Regions from separate parts of the Chryseobacterium phocaeense genome, predicted to be linked through region 1. Evidence: riboswitches for the same ligand, from Rfam matches in the RefSeq annotation. Region 1 holds a riboswitch; each other region holds the start of a gene.
The links. Region 1 has a riboswitch for S-adenosylmethionine ahead of B7E04_RS05415 (SusC/RagA family TonB-linked outer membrane protein). Riboswitches for the same ligand answer to the same signal wherever they lie in the genome.

Region 1 (4,844 bases):
AGAATACCCGATATTAGCATAAGTAGGACCGTCATCCTGCAGTTTTGCCCACGCACCATTAATTACTGTTTCTGCACTTTCTGCGGTTTTGAAAACTTCTTCACCGCTGGCCTGATCTGTGGGAGCCGTTTCCAGTTCGTTGGTACAGCCAGTCAGCGACCATAAGCCAATCAAGGCAAAAGAAATATATTTTAATTGTTTCATTGTTTTAAATTTAAATGGGATTAAAGGGTTGCCTGAAGTCCGAAAGTAATCGTTCTCATGGCAGGGTATCGGTAATATGTGGTTCCGTCCAGTGCCTGCTCCGGGTCCATTCCTTTATGCTTGTAGAAGGTCAGAAGGTTTTCTGCCTGAACATAAATTCTGAATTTCTTCAGTCCCAGCCTTTCAAAATAATCAGAAGGGAGCGTATATCCAAGACTCACATTTTTAAGCCTTGCATAAGTTCCGGAATACAAAAATCTTGAGGAAGTGGAGTTCCAGTTATTGGTGGTGGTACTTAATGCAGGAACATCCGTATTCGGGTTTTCCGGTGTCCATCTGTTCAGCATTTCGGCACTCCAGGCACGTCCTCCGGCACTCCCGTTAGACATCAGCGATGTATAATCCGTATCCAGTATCTTTCCCCCGATACTGAATGTCAACAGTCCGGAAAGATCAAAGTTTTTATAGGCAACACTTGTACTGACTCCTCCGGTTACTTTAGGCAGAGCAGAGCCTTGTACGGTTTTTGTTGCTTTCGCATATTCCGAGGTAGTTCCATCTACTGTATTCCCGTTCGCATCCTGATAAATATATCTCCACAGCGGCTTTCCATTGGAAGGATCCACTCCTATCCATTCGGGAATAAAGAAGTCATAAATAGATCCGCCCACTTCCAAACGTTTGGTCCCGGATATAACGGAGCCCTTCGGAAGCTTTGTTATTTTATTGGTTAATGTACTCAGGTTCACATCCACATTCCACTGGAAATTATCATTTTTAACGGGTGTAGTGAATAATGAGAATTCAAAACCTGTATTCTGTATTGTTCCTACATTAAAAGGAAAATCACTGATCCCGAGGGATGGAGCAACCGGCATATTAAACAAAAGGTCCTGACTTTTCCTTTTGAAATATTCCACATTTCCTTTTACCCGGTTATTCAGAACGGCGAACTCAAGTCCTATGTTTAAATTAAGATTGGTTTCCCATTTTACATCATTCGTCTGAATTTTTTCGAGAACGGTTCCCGGCTCGCCAAGGTTATTGTAAAATTTATATAATTCCTGGTAAGCATAATACAGTGAAGATCCGTTAGGTCTGCGGAGCTTATCGTTCCCTTGTCCTCCGTAACTTGCACGCAGTGTCAATTGGTTGAAAACATTCAGATTTTTGATAAAATCTTCATTGGAAGCTTTCCATGAACCTCCCACTGACCAGAATTTCCCCCAGCGGTTATCGGCAAAGAACCTGGAAGAACCGTCTGCCCTTCCTGATACAGAAAAGAAATACTTGTTGTTAAAGTCATATTCTGCTCTACCTAAGAAACTCAACAGGGAAAATTTGTCGCTGTTTCCGCTGAAGCTTCCCAACAAAGCGGCTGCGTCCGGCTCATAATAGTAAGGCAGCGAAAACTGGCTTCTGGAGCCGGATAAGGTTTGATAATCATATTTATAAAATTCCTGGCCTGCCAGAACATTCAGGTGATGTTTTCCCAGTTTCTTGTCAAAAGTCAGGATATTACTGGTCGTATAAGAAAGCGTTCTGCTGTTTGATTTCGTTACCGAACCACCGGTTTCACTTCCCTGCCCGATCAATGGGTTGGAATAATAATGACCATTGTAATTCACTAAATCAACAGAAAAACTGGTTTTAAATTTCAGCTCCGGGAGAAACGTAAAATCTAAAAATCCTTTCCCTGAAAAGTTATCCTCCTTATTTTCGTTTTTATCAAGAGGAAGCGTTGCCGCGGCATTCTGGTTCTGCAATGCACTTGTCGGCCTGTATTTTCCGAAATCATAAATCCTGTTTCCGTCTGCATCATATCGGTAGCTCCCGTCAGCATTTCTTTCATAATAGGGATAGAAGGAAGGAATCACTCTGGCCGCATTAATAATATTGTCGGTTCTTGAATCCGAGGATGGCGGCGCATTCTGAATACTGTTCGTATAGCTTAGGTTCACCCCTGCATTCAGCCATTTTTTAACTTCTGAATTAATTTTTAATCTGGTCGCAAATTTCTGGAAACCGGACTCAATCGCAATCCCTTTGTCATCAAGATACCCTAATGAAAAGAAATAATTACTTTTCTCACTGCCTCCGCTGATATCAAAATCCACCTGGCTTCTGGAAGCTGTGCGCTGAAGAATATCTCTCCAGTCATCATTCCACAGTGCTTTTGCGCCCGGCACGAGCTTTCCGTCGGTACCGACAGGATTGGGGAAACCGGTTCCGTAAGGATTGATTCCCAGGGCAGTCACCAGATTGTCACTGGCCATCTGCCCTGCCTGCTGAGCAGTGATCTGTCCGGATTTGTATCCGTTTCTCAATGCTTCCCAATACAACTGGAAATATTCATCGGTGCTTACCTGTTTGTAATCTTTTACCGCTCTGTCTGAAAATCCCTGGCTGATATTAAAATTAATCCTCGATTCTCCTTTTTTACCGGATTTCGTGGTGATAATGATGATACCGTTGGCTCCTCTGGAACCATAAAGGGAACTGGCCGTAGCATCTTTCAGGACGCTAATGGACTCAATATCATTCGGGCTGATGGAATTGATATTTCCGTCAAAAGGAATTCCATCCACAACATACAACGGATCACTTGAAGCGCTGATAGAACCCACTCCCCTGATCCGTACAGAGGCTGTGGCACCAGGCTGTCCGGAAGCACTTACTGCCTGAACACCCGGAACCTGCCCTTCGAGGGCTTTGGTAATATTGGTAACCGGCCTGTTATTGATCTTATCACTTGAAATGGTAGCCACTGAACCCGTATAGCTTGTTCTTTTTGCTTTCCCATAAGCAATCACGACTACTTCATCAATTTCTTTTTCTCTGATGGTATCTTTTTTCGGCTTTACTTCCTGTGCATGGGCACTGAATATTCCCAGAAAAAATACAGCTACCGGGGGAATCCAGGCTTTAGAATTAATTAAACCTTTGCTAATCATAATCAATTTTATTTATCATATATTAAAAATTAACCCTTTGCAGAAAAGACAGCAAAGGGCATCGACAGATACGATAAACCAAATGCTTATTTTTCCTTTAAAGGCTGAATGTAACACCTTGCTCCGGGGCAGGTTGTTAAGATTTCACAGGGTCAGTTCCCTCCATCTTTCTTTATAAGCCGATCGAAATATGTTTGCAAATCTAAAAACAATTAGTCCACAAAACAAGTAGACTTTAATATTTTTAATGATAATTTTATAAAAACTAAAGTTAATTTTATCATAAATGCACTAAAAATAGAGGTTTACATAAAATGAGAAATGTTAAAATATGAGATATATCATTAAATATAATATAATTTTAACAACAGAAAAATGGCTGCCTTTTACAGACAGCCATTCGACAAAATTTCACTTTATAATAGATTAATACAATCTCTGAATTGAAATAAAAACCTCCAATGTATTGTCAGCAGTAATTGAATCTGTTGTTACATTACCATTGCTTCCGGTAAAAGATTTATTATCAACACGAAGCACATAATACACGCGGTACCATTTATTATCAGCCGTAGTCACATCAAAAGTTACCGTTTCATTTCTTCCCTGCGTAAGATAAACCCCGTCATCAAATTGCGCATAATTGTTAGGGAAAATCACCAGGTTGGCTCCATGGGAATCCCCCGTATGGGTAGACACTTCAGAAACCCAGACTTTCGCATTGGAAGAAGTGATATTATAGAGTCGCGGATCCATATTGGTACTCGCTCCTGTTCCGTCGAAAGCACCGGGCGATGTGATAAATGCATCAATCCTGAAGGTGTTATTCAGTACCGGAAGGTCCGTAAGATACTGGCTCAACAGGAAAGAGGCCGACTTACGGGGAATGGAAGAATGATAAAATACCAGATCCCCAGGAGAAATCCCATCTCCGGCACCTACGATAGCACTGCAGCTTTTTCCTCCGATTGTTAGGGGAAAAGTCGTTGGTGTAGGACTCGTCACTGTAGGTGTTCCTGACACCGTATAGCTTAGTACTCCGGATCCGGAATTAAAATTCCCTGCAGATAATGTTGCCGTAAGTCCGTTTACAGGACCGATGACCTGAGAGGTATATACTCCTCCGTTTCCACCGATGTAAGGTACATTCATGGTCCCTGTATAAGGAACCCCGGCGGTATAAGTACTTGGGGAAAGTGTAATCCCGTTGCAGGTAATACTTCCCAGTGTGCCGGGTGCAAGAGATCCGTTATTAAAGGTTCTCCATTCCGTTCCGTTCCAGAAAACATACCCGTTATAGGTGAGTCCGCCAGTCCCAAGATTATATACCAGAAGTCCGGTAGCCGGAGAAGGTATGGTCACCTGATCCGTCTGGGAAGAAAGTGCTGCTTTTGGCCCAAGAAAACCTTTCTTGGTTCCTGAAGGCAGCCCATCTACATTTACATCCAAAATGGCAGAGGCATCGGGCTGATTGGTCCCTATGCCTACACTTCCCGTTGCTGTTACCACAAGATCATTGGCCTGCTGCAATGGTATTGGAATTCCTGTTGTTGGGTTATCTTTCGCGCCATCCACATGAAAAATCCCCTGGGGATTCGCAGTATTAATACCAACCTGTGAATAGACTGCAGTAAAAGATAAAGCTGTCATTAGTAAAATAATTTTCTTCATAAGTAATTTTTTAAA
Region 2 (4,844 bases), 150 kb from region 1:
ATTTCAATCGCAGGATTGGTAGGGGTTTCCAGATATAAGATCTTAGTATTAGGTTTAATATACTGCTCCACATTTTCAGCATCCTCTGCTTTGAAATAAGTTGTTTCAATATTCCATTTAGGGAAATACTTGGTAAACAAGGTGTGTGTAGATCCGAAAACGGACTGACAGCTTACAATATGATCTCCGGCGTTCAGTAAAGTGGCAAACGTGGAATAAATAGCGGCCATTCCAGTTGCAAAGGCATATCCTGCTTCTGCACCTTCCATTTTTACGATCTTATCTGTGAATTCCGTTACATTCGGATTTGAAAACCGGCTGTACAGGTTTTTATCTTTTTCTTCGGCAAAACTTGCCCTCATATCTTCTGCATCCTGAAAAATAAAACTGGATGTAAGATACAATGGTGTGGAATGCTCATCAAACTGTGATCTTTCAGTTTGTGTTCTTATTGCGGAGGTTTCAAAATTTTCCATATCGTTTTAATTGATGTAATTATGTATTTATTGATAAATAGGATTTCATCCTATTCTGAGATAAATCGTCCCTTCGGGACTCAGGATTGTCATAATTACATTTTATATTTTTATTTATTTTGTTTCGCTTACTCTTAAAATATCACCGAAAACTCCTCTTGCGGTTACCTGGGCTCCGGCTCCGGCTCCCATAATCACAATCGGGTTTTCACCATAGCTTTCCGTGTAAATTTCAAAAATAGAATCTGAACCTTTAAGCTGGCCTAATGCCGAACTTCCCGGTACGGAAACCAGTTTCACATCAAGTTCACCTTTGTCTTTTTGTAAATCCCCATGCAAATCACCAACATATCTTAAAACGTGACCCGGCTCCTGGTTTTCCTTAATTTTCTGATATTCTTCATCCAACTCATCTAACCTTGAAAGGAATTCTGATTTTGAAACGGAAAGTAAACTTTCAGGAACCAGATTCTGAATGTTGATATCATTAAATTCATTGATTAAATCCAGTTCTCTCGCAAGAATCAACAGTTTTCTGGCAACATCATTTCCTGATAAATCTTCTCTTGGGTCAGGTTCTGTATACCCTTTTTCCAGAGCTTCATTGACAATTGTGGAAAACTTATCATCTCTCAAAGAAAAATTATTGAAAACATAGCTCAATGTTCCTGAGAATACTCCTTTGATTCTTGTGATATTTTCTCCTGAAAGGTGTAATAATTTGATGGTATCAATCAACGGAAGCCCGGCGCCCACGTTGGTTTCATATAGATATCGCCTGTTGTTTTTACTCAACGTATATCTTAGTTTACGGTATTCCTCGATGGGAAGGGTATTGAAGATCTTATTGGATGAAACCAGATCAAAACCATTTTCAGCCAAAGCATGGTAATTTTTCACAAAATCTTTGCTTGCCGTATTGTCGACTACGATCAGGTTTTCCAGCTGATTTTCTTTGGAAAAGTTAATCAGCTCTTCAACATTTGACGGATGCTCTGCCACTGAAACCTCATCATTCCAGTCTGCATTAAATCCTTTTTTATTGAAAGCAATTTTTCTTGAATTGGCTACTGCCACTACTTTTAGATCTATTTTCTTACGTCTTTTAATTTCTTCCGACGACTGTAAAACCTGCTCTATCAAAGTCTTTCCTACATTTCCGTGGCCAATGATGGCCAGGTGAACGGTTTTAGGCTTTTTGAAGATCTCAGATTCGATGACATTCTTCGTTTTTTCATCCTGAGATGAAGTCACGACTATATTCACCCTGTTTTCCCCTGACACCTGGTTTAAAAGCAATGGAAACACATTATTCCTTGCCAGCTCAGCAAGCACTTTATTAAAATCTTCCGCCACAAATCCCAGTACGGAAACATTATTGATGCTGTAAATCTGCGAGACTTTCCCGGATCTTCTTTCTGCTTCAAACTCGTCGATCAGACAGGCTACCGCTTTTTCTGCGTCTGCTTCATTAACCAGGATAGAGATCCCGTTTTCAATGGCCTGCTGGGAGATCACTCCTACACTGATTCTCGCTAAGGTAAGGGCTTTAAAAATTCTTCCGTCGATCCCGATTTCACCTAAGAAATCTTCACCTTCGAATTTGATAATTGATCTGTTTTTTAAAAACTTTATTTCGTTAGCATTTTTCATTCTACAAAATATTTTTTATGATAGTATTTAATTGTTCGTATTCCATTAGGAAGGCATCGTGCCCGTGAATTGACTGTATTTCGTGATAGAAAACCTCTTTGTCTTTTTCTTTCAGCTGCTCAAAGCACATTCGGATTTCTGAAGCCGGAAAAAAAAGATCGGTATCTACAGCCACCATGTGCATTCGTGCACTGATCTTTTGCAGATGATCTTCTTTGGTATTAATGTTCATCAGCAGGTGATTCATCAGCTTATAGGATTTCAAACTAAACCTTTCGTTTAATGAATTTCCGTGATAAACCAGCCAGTCTTCCGATTCCAGCCGCTGATTTCCTTGGTGATATCTGTTTTGAAATCTGTCATTTAGAGATTGGGGGGTTCTGTAACACAGCATGGCATGTATTCTTGCTTTCTGCAGGGGTTTATCGTTGCTATTCAACAGGAATTTCTGAACCAGGCACTGGGCATGGAGCCAGTCGTGTGTTCTGAAATCACATGCAATAGGAATAAAAATTTCCGAAAGCTGTGGTTGTATAGCGAGCATTTCCCAGCCAATTCCTCCTCCGAGAGAGCCTCCGATAATGGCGTAAAGATTTTTGATATGAAGTGCTTCTAAACCTTTCAGGAATATTTTTGCTATATCTGAAGGGGTAAAGTCTTCGTATTCGTCAATTAAAAAATGATCATATCCGTTTCCGGGGATATTGAAAGACAGAATGGTATATTTCTTCGTATCGATGACCTGATTTTCTCCAATCAATTGTTTCCACCAGCCTTTTTCTCCGGAAACATTTGAATTTCCGGTCAAAGCATGATTGATGAGTACAACAGGAGCCGTAAACAGGTCTTTCCCGAAGATCTGATAAGTCAACGGGATATGGTATTCCTTTTGGGAATGGGTTTGATACGAAAGATTAATATGGTTTAGTTCTGTTTTCAATTCTATTATTTTAATACAATTGAAAATGCCACAGGAAATGGCTGAAAAGAACTTCAGTAAGTTATCTGTCCAAAATAAATTGGTAGAACGTAGCACCTTCTCTGTTTGCACAAAGGGTTGCTAAGGTTTCACAGGGTCTAATCCCTCAACCTTTCTTGATAACATTTTCAATATTTGAATGAACGCGATGCAAAGATAGTTTTTTTCTTTTAAATTTTGCAATAAAAATTTTTTAATATTCAAAAAGCCTGTAATTACAAGTGTTTCAGAGCAGTGTTAAGAATTATTCAGATGGAAGGAATTGGAATTATTTTTCAAAAAAACTACCTTCGTACTGAAAAAATGATGAGATATGACTGCTGAAAAAGAAAGATTACAAGATATTAAATGGAAAAACTGGGGGCCATACGTCAGCAACCGTCAATGGGGAAATGTACGTGAAGACTACAGCCCGAATGGGAATGCCTGGCACTATGCCAACCACAATAATGCGGAAAGCTACGCATACCGTTGGGGGGAAGAAGGTATCGCAGGAATCTCAGATGTGAAACAGATCTTCTGTTTCGCTTTTTCATTTTGGAACCGGAAAGACAAAATTATCAAAGAACGTTTTTTCGGGCTGAGCAATCCGCAGGGAAATCATGGAGAGGATATTAAGGAAATCTTTTATTATTTAGACAATACACCTACGCACAGCTATATGAAGATGGTGTATAAGTACCCGATCAACTCTTTTCCCTATGATGATCTTGTTGCTGAAAACGGAAGACGCAGCAAAAAGGAACCTGAATATGAGATTTTTGATACGGGAATTTTTGACAATGATGAGTATTTTGATATTTTCATTGAATACAGTAAAGCTGATCACAATGATATTCTTGCAAGAGTAACAGTGCACAACAGGAGCCAACAGGATGCGCCAATCGTGATCGCTCCCACGGCATGGTTCAGGAATAACTGGAAATGGGGCTACAACACGTACAAAGCGCAGATGAATGCTTCTTTTGACGGATGCATCGACATTAACCACGACAGTATTTCAATCAAAAAATTCTATTCCAGAAATCTGGGTGCTAAAAGTGCCTTCTGCGAAAATGAAACCAATACGCCTAAATTATACGGAGCTCCATATCCGGGAAACACGTACTTTAAAGATGGTATTAATGATCATATTATATACGGAAGCAATACGGTAAATCCGGAAAAGCGGGGAACCAAAGCTTCTTTTATTATAGATGAAATCATCGGAGCCGGCCAGTCCAAAACCTTCGATTTCAGGCTGTGTCCTGACGAAATTGATGAACCTTTTGAAAGCTTTGATAAAATTTTTGCTACGCGTATTGCTGAAACAGACGAGTTTTATCACGAAATCCAGAGTGAAACCACGAATGAAGATGAAAGAAACGTACAGCGACAGGCTTTTGCAGGACTTTTATGGAATAAGCAGTTCTATCATTATAACGTAGGAAAATGGCTGAAAGGTGATCCAAACCATGAAGCTCCCAGAAATTTCAATGATTATGTAAGAAATACGGAATGGAATCACCTTCACAATAAGGATATCATTTCCATGCCGGATAAATGGGAATATCCGTGGTATGCCACATGGGATCTGGCATTTCACTGTGTCCCGTTTTCAATTATTGACGGCGAATTTGCCAAGGGACAGCTTCTCCTGCTCACGAAGGAATGGTATATGCACCCGAACGGCCAGCTTCCCGCCTATGAATGGAATCTGAGCGATGTGAATCCTCCTGTACACGCATGGTCCTGCT
Region 3 (4,844 bases), 760 kb from region 1:
CTGCATACAGATACATGAAATTAATTTTGTCCGGATTAAAATCAAATTTCATGATCTCGCTCATCGGTTTGCTGAAAATCATAAACGGAACCGGAAGACCTACATTAAAATTGTGAATTCTCATATTCGAAATATTCACCTGTCTGTTGAAAAGGTTCTTGCCGTTTTTCATGATGATCTGGGCTACCTGGTCTTTTGCAGAACTTACGCTGTAGCCGATGAAGGCATAATCAAAAGCGGAAACCTTCAATTCATAATTATCAAAGATAGTAGGTTGAAGATCCGGATTACCCGTAACTTCCGTGTTCGGACCTGCGAACACCACATTATTCGGGTTCAGGGCGGAAATACTCGGCAGGTTGATCTTCTTGTTGTAATTCGCAGCAACATATACCTGATTCATCAGATTATACTGTACACTTGCATTAGGGAAAAGCTTGAATCGGTTAAATTTCGTAAGGTCTCTTTCTAAAATGGCTCCGTCTTTTTCCACTCTTGTAATCCCTGAAATATCATAATTTTCTGCACGCGCCCCTAAGATAAAGTCAAATTTCTTCAGCTTGGCCTGGAATTCAAGATAAGTGGAAGCTGTCTGTCTCTGGTACTCCAGATTGGTCAGTCCCTTGCTTTCCGTATCATAGTCCTGTCTCTCATACAGTCCACCCGCACTTACTTTTCCTCCGTCCAGAAGTTTAATAGGCTGTGAATAATCTACCTTGAAATTAGCAATGCCCATATCCGATTCATTATCCAGAACATTGTTTGCCCCCGGATTACGGAAAAACTGCCAGTTATCCGTAAAATTTCCTTCCTGGAAGAAATTGTCCTGTGCGAATTTAGAAGTAGACTTCGTATATCCGAACTGGAAATCCAGTTTTTGAGATTTGTCGCTGAAACGCTTCTGATAGGTAACTACTGCTTCCTGTCTCAGGTTATTGGTATGGGCCACATCAGATGCTCTGTAATCTGCTTCTCTGAAAATATCAGGGTTACGGCTCACAAGGATATCGGCAAGCCCTCTGCTCGAAGTATAGTTATCATTATTGTTGTGATAAATATCGTAGTTCAATAGCAACCTGTCCTGTCCAAGATCAAAGGTAATCCCTGATTTGGCAAAATAACCACGCCCTATTCTGTCTGTATTGTTATGCAGAAGTACATCCTGATCACCATTCAGCATGCTTTCACGGTAATTCTGGCCTACATTAAGCTGCCATCCGAAAAGCTTGTTTCTTGCATTCAGGTTCAGGGAATGGGTGGTTCTGCTTCTGAATTTATCGTAATTGGTAAAAGAATAGTTTCCGGAATAAGTAGCCGTTAAATATTTATTGGCATTTTTATTCGTAATAATATTCATAATTGCCCCTCCGGAAGTGGCGGGAAATTCTGCACCGGGCTGCGTGATCACTTCTATTCTGTCTACCGAATTGGCCGGCATCCCTTCAAGGAAAGAATTCAATTCATTGGAGGTAATGTTCAAGGGTCTTCCGTTCAGATAAACATCCAGCATTTTTCCCTGGTACATCATTCCGGCAATATCTGTAGAGACCAGTCCAGGAAGCTTTTTAATCCCCTCAAGAACGTTGCCGTTATTAAGCTGTGGCTGCTCAGAGAAGTCAAAGATGGTACGGTCTGCTTTTTGTTCAACGGCTTTTTTAGTTTTGGTGATAACAACCCCTTCAATTTGTTTTTCCTTCTCCGGGTTGCTACTGGTCTTTTCCTGCGAATAGGCAACAAATGATGCCAGCAGGGATAACGTCAATATAGTTTTTCTCATAATGTTTTTTTTACTACTTTTCAGTTAGACGTAAAAAAGTTTCATTTGTTACTGGAAAAAACATGAAATATATTAGGTTACTTCAATTGGGTGTCTTCAATGGCAAGGAAATGAGATAGATAGTTGTGTGTTTCTTAATCACTGTAATAGAATAGGTCTAAACGGCTTTGTTGGAAAATCGCAAAGTCGCAAGGTTTGAGTGTTACTCTGCTGTAAGGCGCGGGAAAATCAAAAATTTTCGTCAGGAGTGATGAGTAGTTGTAGCAGGTTATTTTAGGCGGCCTTATCCAAAAATAAAATTGGTTTGTTAGTTTTATCCGGAGATAAACCTTTGCGCCTCAAAACGTTTTTTTGTAAATAATAATTTGCGTCTTTACGATGTCCCAACAACCAAAATGATTTGTTATTCAATTAAATAAAATCTAAAAATTCTTACGATTATTTTTTTTATTCCGAAATTATAATATCTTTGCACCGTAATTATCAAGAATCTCATAGATGGGATAGCAACCTGCAAAAACAAGCAAGGTGCTGAAATAGATAAGCCGGCCGGCCCGGAAAAAATGTTTATTCTCTATTTTATTCCCATCTTGAAATTTTTGTTTTAAAAATAAAATCAATGTTTAAAGACAAGGGAAACCTCAAAAACCATTTCAATTTCCGTTTTTCAGATCATGAAGCCTCACTTCATTATTCTGAACTGTTTTCATGCCATTTCCACATGTGCATGTGTTGTTGTTTCTAGACTTCTTTAAAAAATAATCTTAACATTTTCGAATTTGAAAGTAACCTTAAACAGAAGGTTACAGAAATGTTATTGCCAAAAAATATCAAACAATCAGTAATAAAAAAATAGAAAAACACATGTACACTTTCAACAAAAAAATCATCATAACATCAGCAACCCTGATCTCCGCATTTTACTTTGGACAGTCGGATTCTGCATCATCCAAAAAGATTGATGACGTAGTCATTCTGGGATCAAGAGGAGCGGGGAGATCCCTTACAGAGACCCCGGTTCCGGTGGATATCATCAATATCTCAAAGATTTTGAGACAGAGTCCTGTCAATAATATCAGTCAGGCTCTTAATTACGTGGTGCCTTCATTTTCTTCCACTTCCCACACGGTCAATGACGGAACCGATTTCGTAGATCCGGCGCTTCTGAGAGGACTTGGGCCGGATCAGGTACTGGTATTGCTCAACGGGAAAAGAAGATACCAGTCTTCCCTGATCAATGTAACCCTAACGCCTGGGAGAGGTTCGGTAGGGACAGACCTTAATGCCATTCCGGCATTTGCCTTGGAAAAAATTGAAGTCCTGCGGGATGGAGCTTCAGCACAATATGGTTCCGATGCCATTGCAGGGGTGGTCAATCTGGGACTTAAGAAAAGATTAGGTTTGTCAGGACAGGTATTCCTTGGCGGCTATGCATCCCCTGTGACCAATAATTTTTCAGGAGGAATAGACGGCCAGACCATTTCAGCCGACCTAAACTACGGAGCCAAAATTGGGGAAAAAGGATTCATCAATGTCACGGGTTCTGTCCAGTACAGAGACCCTTATTCAAGAGCCGGAGTTCGTCAGGGAGATATTTTTAATGCTTATAATGCAATTAATTACAGGGCTTTACAAAGTGGAGTTAATATTGATGGCTTATATAAAAATATCACTAATACTTCCAACACGCAGCAAATCATCAATGCGGTGAAGCAGTATGCCTCACAGGTTTATTATTTTTCTCCTGCTTTTCAGTCGCAGATCTCCAACGCAAACACTATTTCGGAACTGCAGGGGTTATTGGGGGCTGATTTTACGGATCAGGAGCTTAAGTACAGAAATCTGGAAAGAAAAGATTTCAGTCTCAGAGCGGGACAGTCCAAACTACAGTCTGCACAGCTTTTTTTCAATTCTGAAATTCCGGTGAATGAAGACTGGAAAGTATATTCTTTCGGAGGATACAGCTACCGTCTGGGAAATGCGGGAGGTTTCTTCCGCCTGCCGAATACGGAAAGAAATATCAATGCTGTGACACCAAACGGATACCTTCCCCAAATTGAAGCCAGTGTGAACGATTATTCCCTTGCCGGAGGAATCAAAGGAAAATGGAACGGCTGGAATGTAGATTTAAGTAATACGTTCGGGAAAAATGCCTTTAATTTCGGTGTGGTGAATACATTTAATGCTTCACTGGGAGATCTTTCACCAAGAACATTTGAAGCCGGAGGTTCAGAATTCCTGCAAAATACCCTCAATCTTGATTTTTCTAAAAAATATGATGTGCTTCATGGTCTGAATCTCGCTTTCGGAGGAGAATACCGTTATGAAAACTATAAGGTTAATGCCGGAAATGAAAATTCATATGCATCCTACGATATTAATGGCCGTGTAGTAACCGCTGCAACGCCCGAGAATGAAAAAGTAACCGATTTTTTTGGCGTAAACAGACCCGCCGGTGCACAGGTTTTCCCGGGATTCAGTCCTGACAATGCGGTTTCCGGAAGCAGAAACAGTTTTGCGGCCTATGCAGATGTTGAAATTGAACCTACCGACTGGTGGCTGCTGGAAGGAGCTGTACGTTTTGAAAATTACTCGGATTTCGGTTCCACTTTTAATTATAAACTGGCGACCAATGTGAAGCTGGCGGATAATTTTAACTGGCGGGGAGCTGTTTCTACCGGATTCAGAGCTCCTTCCCTGGCGCAGATTTATTACAGTTCTACCTCTACGCTGATACAAAAGGGACAAACCACACAGGTAGGAACTTTCAGGAACAATTCTGAAGCGGCACAGGCCTTGGGAATTCCAAAGCTGAAACAGGAAACCTCACAATCGTACAGTACCGGAATTACATGGAAGATCCCGTCTTTAAGTTTAGTGTTTACAGCAGATGCCTATTATATAAAAATCAAGGACAGAGTGGTGCTTACTGACTTATTTTACCGTCCGGAAACCGTTCAAAGTCCGGATGATCAGGTGCTGCAGAGTGCCTTTGATCTTGCGAGGGCGAGTGCCGCGAATTTCTTCGCCAATGCTGTTGATTCGCAGACAAAAGGATTAGATATCA
Region 4 (4,844 bases), 670 kb from region 1:
ATGCTGGAAGCATGATTTCATCCTGCCAGCTTCCACTGAACTCCAAACTGTTTCCTGCATCAGATCCCGGCAACATCACGCCCAAAATAACCAGAATAATAATAAAAGCAATTTTGATGAAGGTGAAAAAATTATGAAACCTACTCGAAGTTTTAAGGCTGAACGATAAACTTGCCGCCACCAGAAAAATAACGGCGATGGCAAAGCCATTTCCAAAGCTGTAATTAAACGCGGAAAGGTATTTTGACATGGCGAGTGCCGCCAAAGCCACGGGAGCAGAAAACCCGATGATCAGTGAAATCCAGCTTACCAGATATCCAAATACGGGATGATAGGTTTCTTTGAGATAGATATAATCGCCACCATTCCCTTTGAAATAAGATCCCAGCTCAGCATAGCAGAATGCTCCGAAGAGGGCAAGAATTCCCCCGATGATCCACAACAGGAAAATACTGTAGGTATTGGTAATATCCGAAAGCTGAAAACCCAGGGTCGTGAAAATCCCGGTCCCGATCATATTCGAGACTACGATTGCTGCAGCGGTTTTCCAGCCTATCTTATGGGTAAGAGTACTCATTAACTGTTAAAAATTAAAGTTAAGCCTTCCGAAGAAGTAATTTCCAAGGGTTCCCATCTGAACCGGTGCGTATTTAAATACTCCGTAATATGAGTTTTCATAAATCTGGCGGTCCGGAAACACATCAAAAGCATTGTTGGCTCCCACAGTCAGGTTTATATTTTTCGTAATGTCATAACCTATACTTACATCCGTAACTACTTTAGGAGAAAATTTCTGAACCTTTCCGAATGGATAGCCATCTCTGATGACCTGGCCAAAATACGTATTTCTCACCATGAAATTGAATTTTCCGATGGCATAATTCAACCCCAGTGAAGCTTTGGTCTTGGGAGACAGGGTCTCTATGATGTTGATCTGGTCCGGCCCGAAGAATTCATTTTGCGCCGGCACCAGCTTTTCAGGAAAGTGGAAGTCAGTAATTTTAGTTTCCGTATAGTTTCCGGCCAAATTGATATTTAAATTTCCTCCACCTAATTTCCAGTCGTAAGCGATAACCAGGTCTATCCCTTTGGTTTCCGTATCTATCGCATTGGCAAAGAACCTTCCGCTTTCTACATTGTACGGCTCCAGTCTGGGGTCTGTAATATTGCTGGTGATCACGATCCTGTCTTTTACTTTGATCCAGTATCCGTCCACCGTAACAGAAAGTCTGTTCACCGGCTTCAGCGTGAATCCTGCACTGGCGTTCACTGAAGTTTCCTGCTTAAGCTTATCAAATCCAAGTGCGCGGGCCGCATCACTATCATTCCTGAAAATACCTTTGGTGACAATTCCGGAGCCTGAAGTTGCAATATCTGCGTAGGAATTGTTAAAATACTGCTGTTGGAGTGATGGCGCTCTGAAACCCGTTCCTATAGCCGCTCTCACCGCATAGTTTTTTACAAATTCATATCTTACGGCCAGTTTTCCATTCAGGGTATTTCCAAAATCCGAATAATTTTCAAATCTTCCGGCAAGGTCTATGTTTAATTTTTTAGCCAAATCATAAGATATATCCGCATATACGGCTGTCGAGTGTCTGGATTTTTTCAGGGCATTATCAGGAGAGAACCCGATAAACGACTGTGATCCTCCATTTCCTTCCACTACAGATCCCGGACCGGCAGGATTTCCATTCACATCGTACCTCGTATAAGAGGCTTCATCTCCGGGTTTGATCTGGTACTGTTCAAAGCGGAATTCTCCACCGAATGCAATATTAAACTGATTCAGATTTTTAGAAACATCAAGATTTACCGTATTCTGAAGAAAACTGTGCGCTCCTGCATAGAAATTTGTAGGGGATTTTGCTCCTAATGAAGCATTATTGGTATTGTTTACATTATAATTGAAGGTATTGCTTCCGAATGTATTGCTTAGATCTACCAGCCAGTTGTTCACATTATATTTGGCTCCCACAGCATAGGAAAAATCGTAGATCTGGGATCCCAATGAAGCCTGAAACCCGTTTGGATAAATGGATTCTACAACATTGGATTTTTCACCCGGCAGCCTTCTGAACCCAAAGCCTTTTCCTTCTTTAATGCTGAATCCCCCAAAAGAATAAAGTTTGATGCTTTCACTTAAAGGATACTCCGAATTGAAAAACAGCTGAGCCTGTCTGATCTGCGCATCCCCGATCTGGAAATTAAAATCATCACGGGTCAGCCCTCTTTCAGCCAGTTTCTGATCATCAGCAGCTCTTGCAGCAGAAGGATCAGCAGCAAACTCATAGGCAAAATTATCCCCGAAAATATCCAGATCATGATTCTGGGTTCTTGTTGTTTTTCCCCTGTGGCTGAGCTGTAAGGAAAGGTTCACGTAAGAATCTTTTTTTCCCAGCGAAGAGCCGTAATTGATGCCGGCCTGGTAGGTTTCGCCATCATTTCTTCCACTGATTCCGTAAGAAGCTGATGCTGATGCACCAATATCTTTTTTCAGGATGATATTCACCACGCCCGCAATGGCATCAGAGCCGTACTGGGCTGCAGCGCCATCCCTCAATACTTCAATCCGGTCAATAGCAATAACGGGAATTGTACTGAGATCCGTTCCTACAGACCCGTTTCCAACGGTGTTCTGATAATTAACCAGGGAAGTGGTATGTCTTCTTTTTCCATTAACCAGCACCAGAACCTGATCCGGCCCCATGCCTCTTAACGTGACAGGATCAATATGTTCCGTACCATCTGAAGCGGACTGTCTTACCGAATTAAATGACGGAATCACATAATTCAGAAGATCCTGAACTGTAGTCTGCGGCGCAGATTTCTGCAATTTTTCTATGTTGATAATATCTACCGGAACCGGTGTTTCCAGCTTTGTTCTCTTTGCATTCCGGTTTCCTACGATCACTACATCTTCAATCTGAGTTCCTTTTTCCTGCTCCTGTGCGTTCACCAAAACCGCTCCCAGAAGTATCACAGACAGGCTTAATTTTTTCATCTTTGTCTTATAAATTAATAATAATATCCCCCGCGGACCTCATCCGCAGCTAAAAAAGACTTCAAGAAATGGAATTGTTGTCAGAATATTGACTTTCTCATCTTCCCCGTCAGCGGGTTGGAATTAGCACCTTTACACTTTTTAGAGACGTGCAGGTTGCTAAGGTTTCATAGGGCCAAATCCCTCCACCTTTCTTGATAAATCTACTGCAAAAGTAGACTAATATTTTGAATTAACCAAAAGCCTGCTTACAACATAAGGCATCTCGGAAATCTGTAGTTAAAAAAAATCTGCGTTATCTGCAAAGTCCGCGTGAGATATCTTAATAAAAACAGGCTTATTCTTTTGTCTTAAAACAAAAGAATCAAAAATTCAAGACTGGAAACTTCCGCTAAAAATAAATCCTGTTCTCTAAAAATTCTAAAACTCGTGCGGATTTAACAGTACTGCTTCGGTACAGTATTTGTGCCGCACTCAAACAGTAGAATTTTCTTAACGTTCACAGGATTAATTTTCTTAACGCTCCATTTTCCTAAGTCGGTTTCTCACTACCATAAATTACTCACAGATGGCTTTTCGATTTACATAAATATAGCAGATGTATCGGGATGTTTGCGTATATTTTTTAACATTAGGTTTTTAAAGCTCTTGTCACTTTTACGGTTAAGCTTTTTAACTACAGATGGCATAGAGTTTAACAGATAATTGCGTTGAATTTAATATTATAAAATTAATTGGTTTGCAAACCAGCAGCCTGCTTACAACATAAGCATCTCGAAAATCTGTAGTTAAAAAAAATCTGCATTATCAGCAAAATCCGCGTGAGATATCTTAATAAAAACAGGCTTATTCTTTTGTCTTAAAACAAAGAATCAAAAATTCAAGACTGGAAACTTCCGCTAAAAATAAATCCTGTTCTCTAAAAATTCTAAAACTCGTGCGGATTTCACATTGCTGCTTCGACACATTATTCGTGCCGCACTCAAACAGTAGAATTTTCTTAACGTTCACAGGATTAATTTTCTTAACGCTCCATTTTCCAAGTCATTTTCTCACTATTGTAAAAATTATCCCAGACAAAATCTTATGTCAATCTGTGGCTTTTATGGTAAAAATAAACAAGGGATAATTTTCATTACCCCTTGATTTTATATTATTTAATAATCATCTTCTGAATTGCAACTCCCGTCTCAGAACGAAGATGAACCAGGTAGGTTCCCGGTGGGTAACCTGCTTTTAATTCATGGGTTCCGCTTTCCTGATTGAGTTTAAACGAATCCATTTTTTTACCGCTCATATCATAAATGGTGATTTCCCCGTTTTTAGCCTTGTGATAGATTAATTTGGCTAAACCGTTCTTTACAGGATTATCTGCAATCTGAAGTGACAGTTTATGTGCAGCATTTACATCAACCGTTGAAAGTGCTCCGGAATAATTTCCGAAAATCCTGAATTCTCCCGGCTGCAGGGTAATTGGCGCTGTTGTGGATACGATATTTGAAATGGAATTATCCATCAGGTTCTGCCATTGCCCGGCATAAGGAAAATAGGGTACCACATTCTGAGCTGCGGTGGTATAATTAGCCAAAACTACTACATTTTTCATTCCGTTGATTGCTGCATCATACACATAAATCCTGGTAATTAATCCGTTTGGATCATTCGTAAGGTTATTGGATTCAATGCTGTATGTTTTTGATTTGAATACCAGATTGGCATTTCTGATGTTGATTATTTTAGCCCAGGTATCATAAATGGCTTTTCTGTTGGCATTGGTATCATATCCTAAACTAAAAGCTACCGGTTTTTCATCGGTACGGCATGCACTATTGATGGAACC

Region 2: another riboswitch for S-adenosylmethionine. It lies ahead of B7E04_RS06160 (alpha/beta fold hydrolase); the one in region 1 lies ahead of B7E04_RS05415 (SusC/RagA family TonB-linked outer membrane protein).
Region 3: another riboswitch for S-adenosylmethionine. It lies ahead of B7E04_RS01990 (TonB-dependent receptor plug domain-containing protein); the one in region 1 lies ahead of B7E04_RS05415 (SusC/RagA family TonB-linked outer membrane protein).
Region 4: another riboswitch for S-adenosylmethionine. It lies ahead of B7E04_RS02355 (TonB-dependent receptor plug domain-containing protein); the one in region 1 lies ahead of B7E04_RS05415 (SusC/RagA family TonB-linked outer membrane protein).

What each region holds. Positions count from the first base shown of each region.
Region 1 is NZ_LT827014.1:867,527-872,370, reverse strand. Features, by position in the region: gene B7E04_RS05420 (RagB/SusD family nutrient uptake outer membrane protein) at 1-204, opposite strand, end outside; gene B7E04_RS05415 (SusC/RagA family TonB-linked outer membrane protein) at 225-3,158, opposite strand; SAM riboswitch class I at 3,242-3,339, opposite strand; gene B7E04_RS05410 (hypothetical protein) at 3,585-4,829, opposite strand.
Region 2 is NZ_LT827014.1:1,019,407-1,024,250, reverse strand. Features, by position in the region: gene B7E04_RS06170 (O-succinylhomoserine sulfhydrylase) at 1-476, opposite strand, end outside; gene B7E04_RS06165 (ACT domain-containing protein) at 591-2,129, opposite strand; gene B7E04_RS06160 (alpha/beta fold hydrolase) at 2,131-3,069, opposite strand; SAM riboswitch class I at 3,128-3,234, opposite strand; gene B7E04_RS06155 (MGH1-like glycoside hydrolase domain-containing protein) at 3,422-4,844, shown strand, end outside.
Region 3 is NZ_LT827014.1:112,043-116,886, reverse strand. Features, by position in the region: gene B7E04_RS01995 (outer membrane beta-barrel protein) at 1-1,777, opposite strand, end outside; SAM-I-IV-variant riboswitch at 2,253-2,351, shown strand; gene B7E04_RS01990 (TonB-dependent receptor plug domain-containing protein) at 2,642-4,844, shown strand, end outside.
Region 4 is NZ_LT827014.1:193,063-197,906, forward strand. Features, by position in the region: gene B7E04_RS02350 (APC family permease) at 1-577, opposite strand, end outside; gene B7E04_RS02355 (TonB-dependent receptor plug domain-containing protein) at 584-3,004, opposite strand; SAM riboswitch class I at 3,099-3,208, opposite strand; gene B7E04_RS02360 (alpha-amylase family glycosyl hydrolase) at 4,158-4,844, opposite strand, start outside.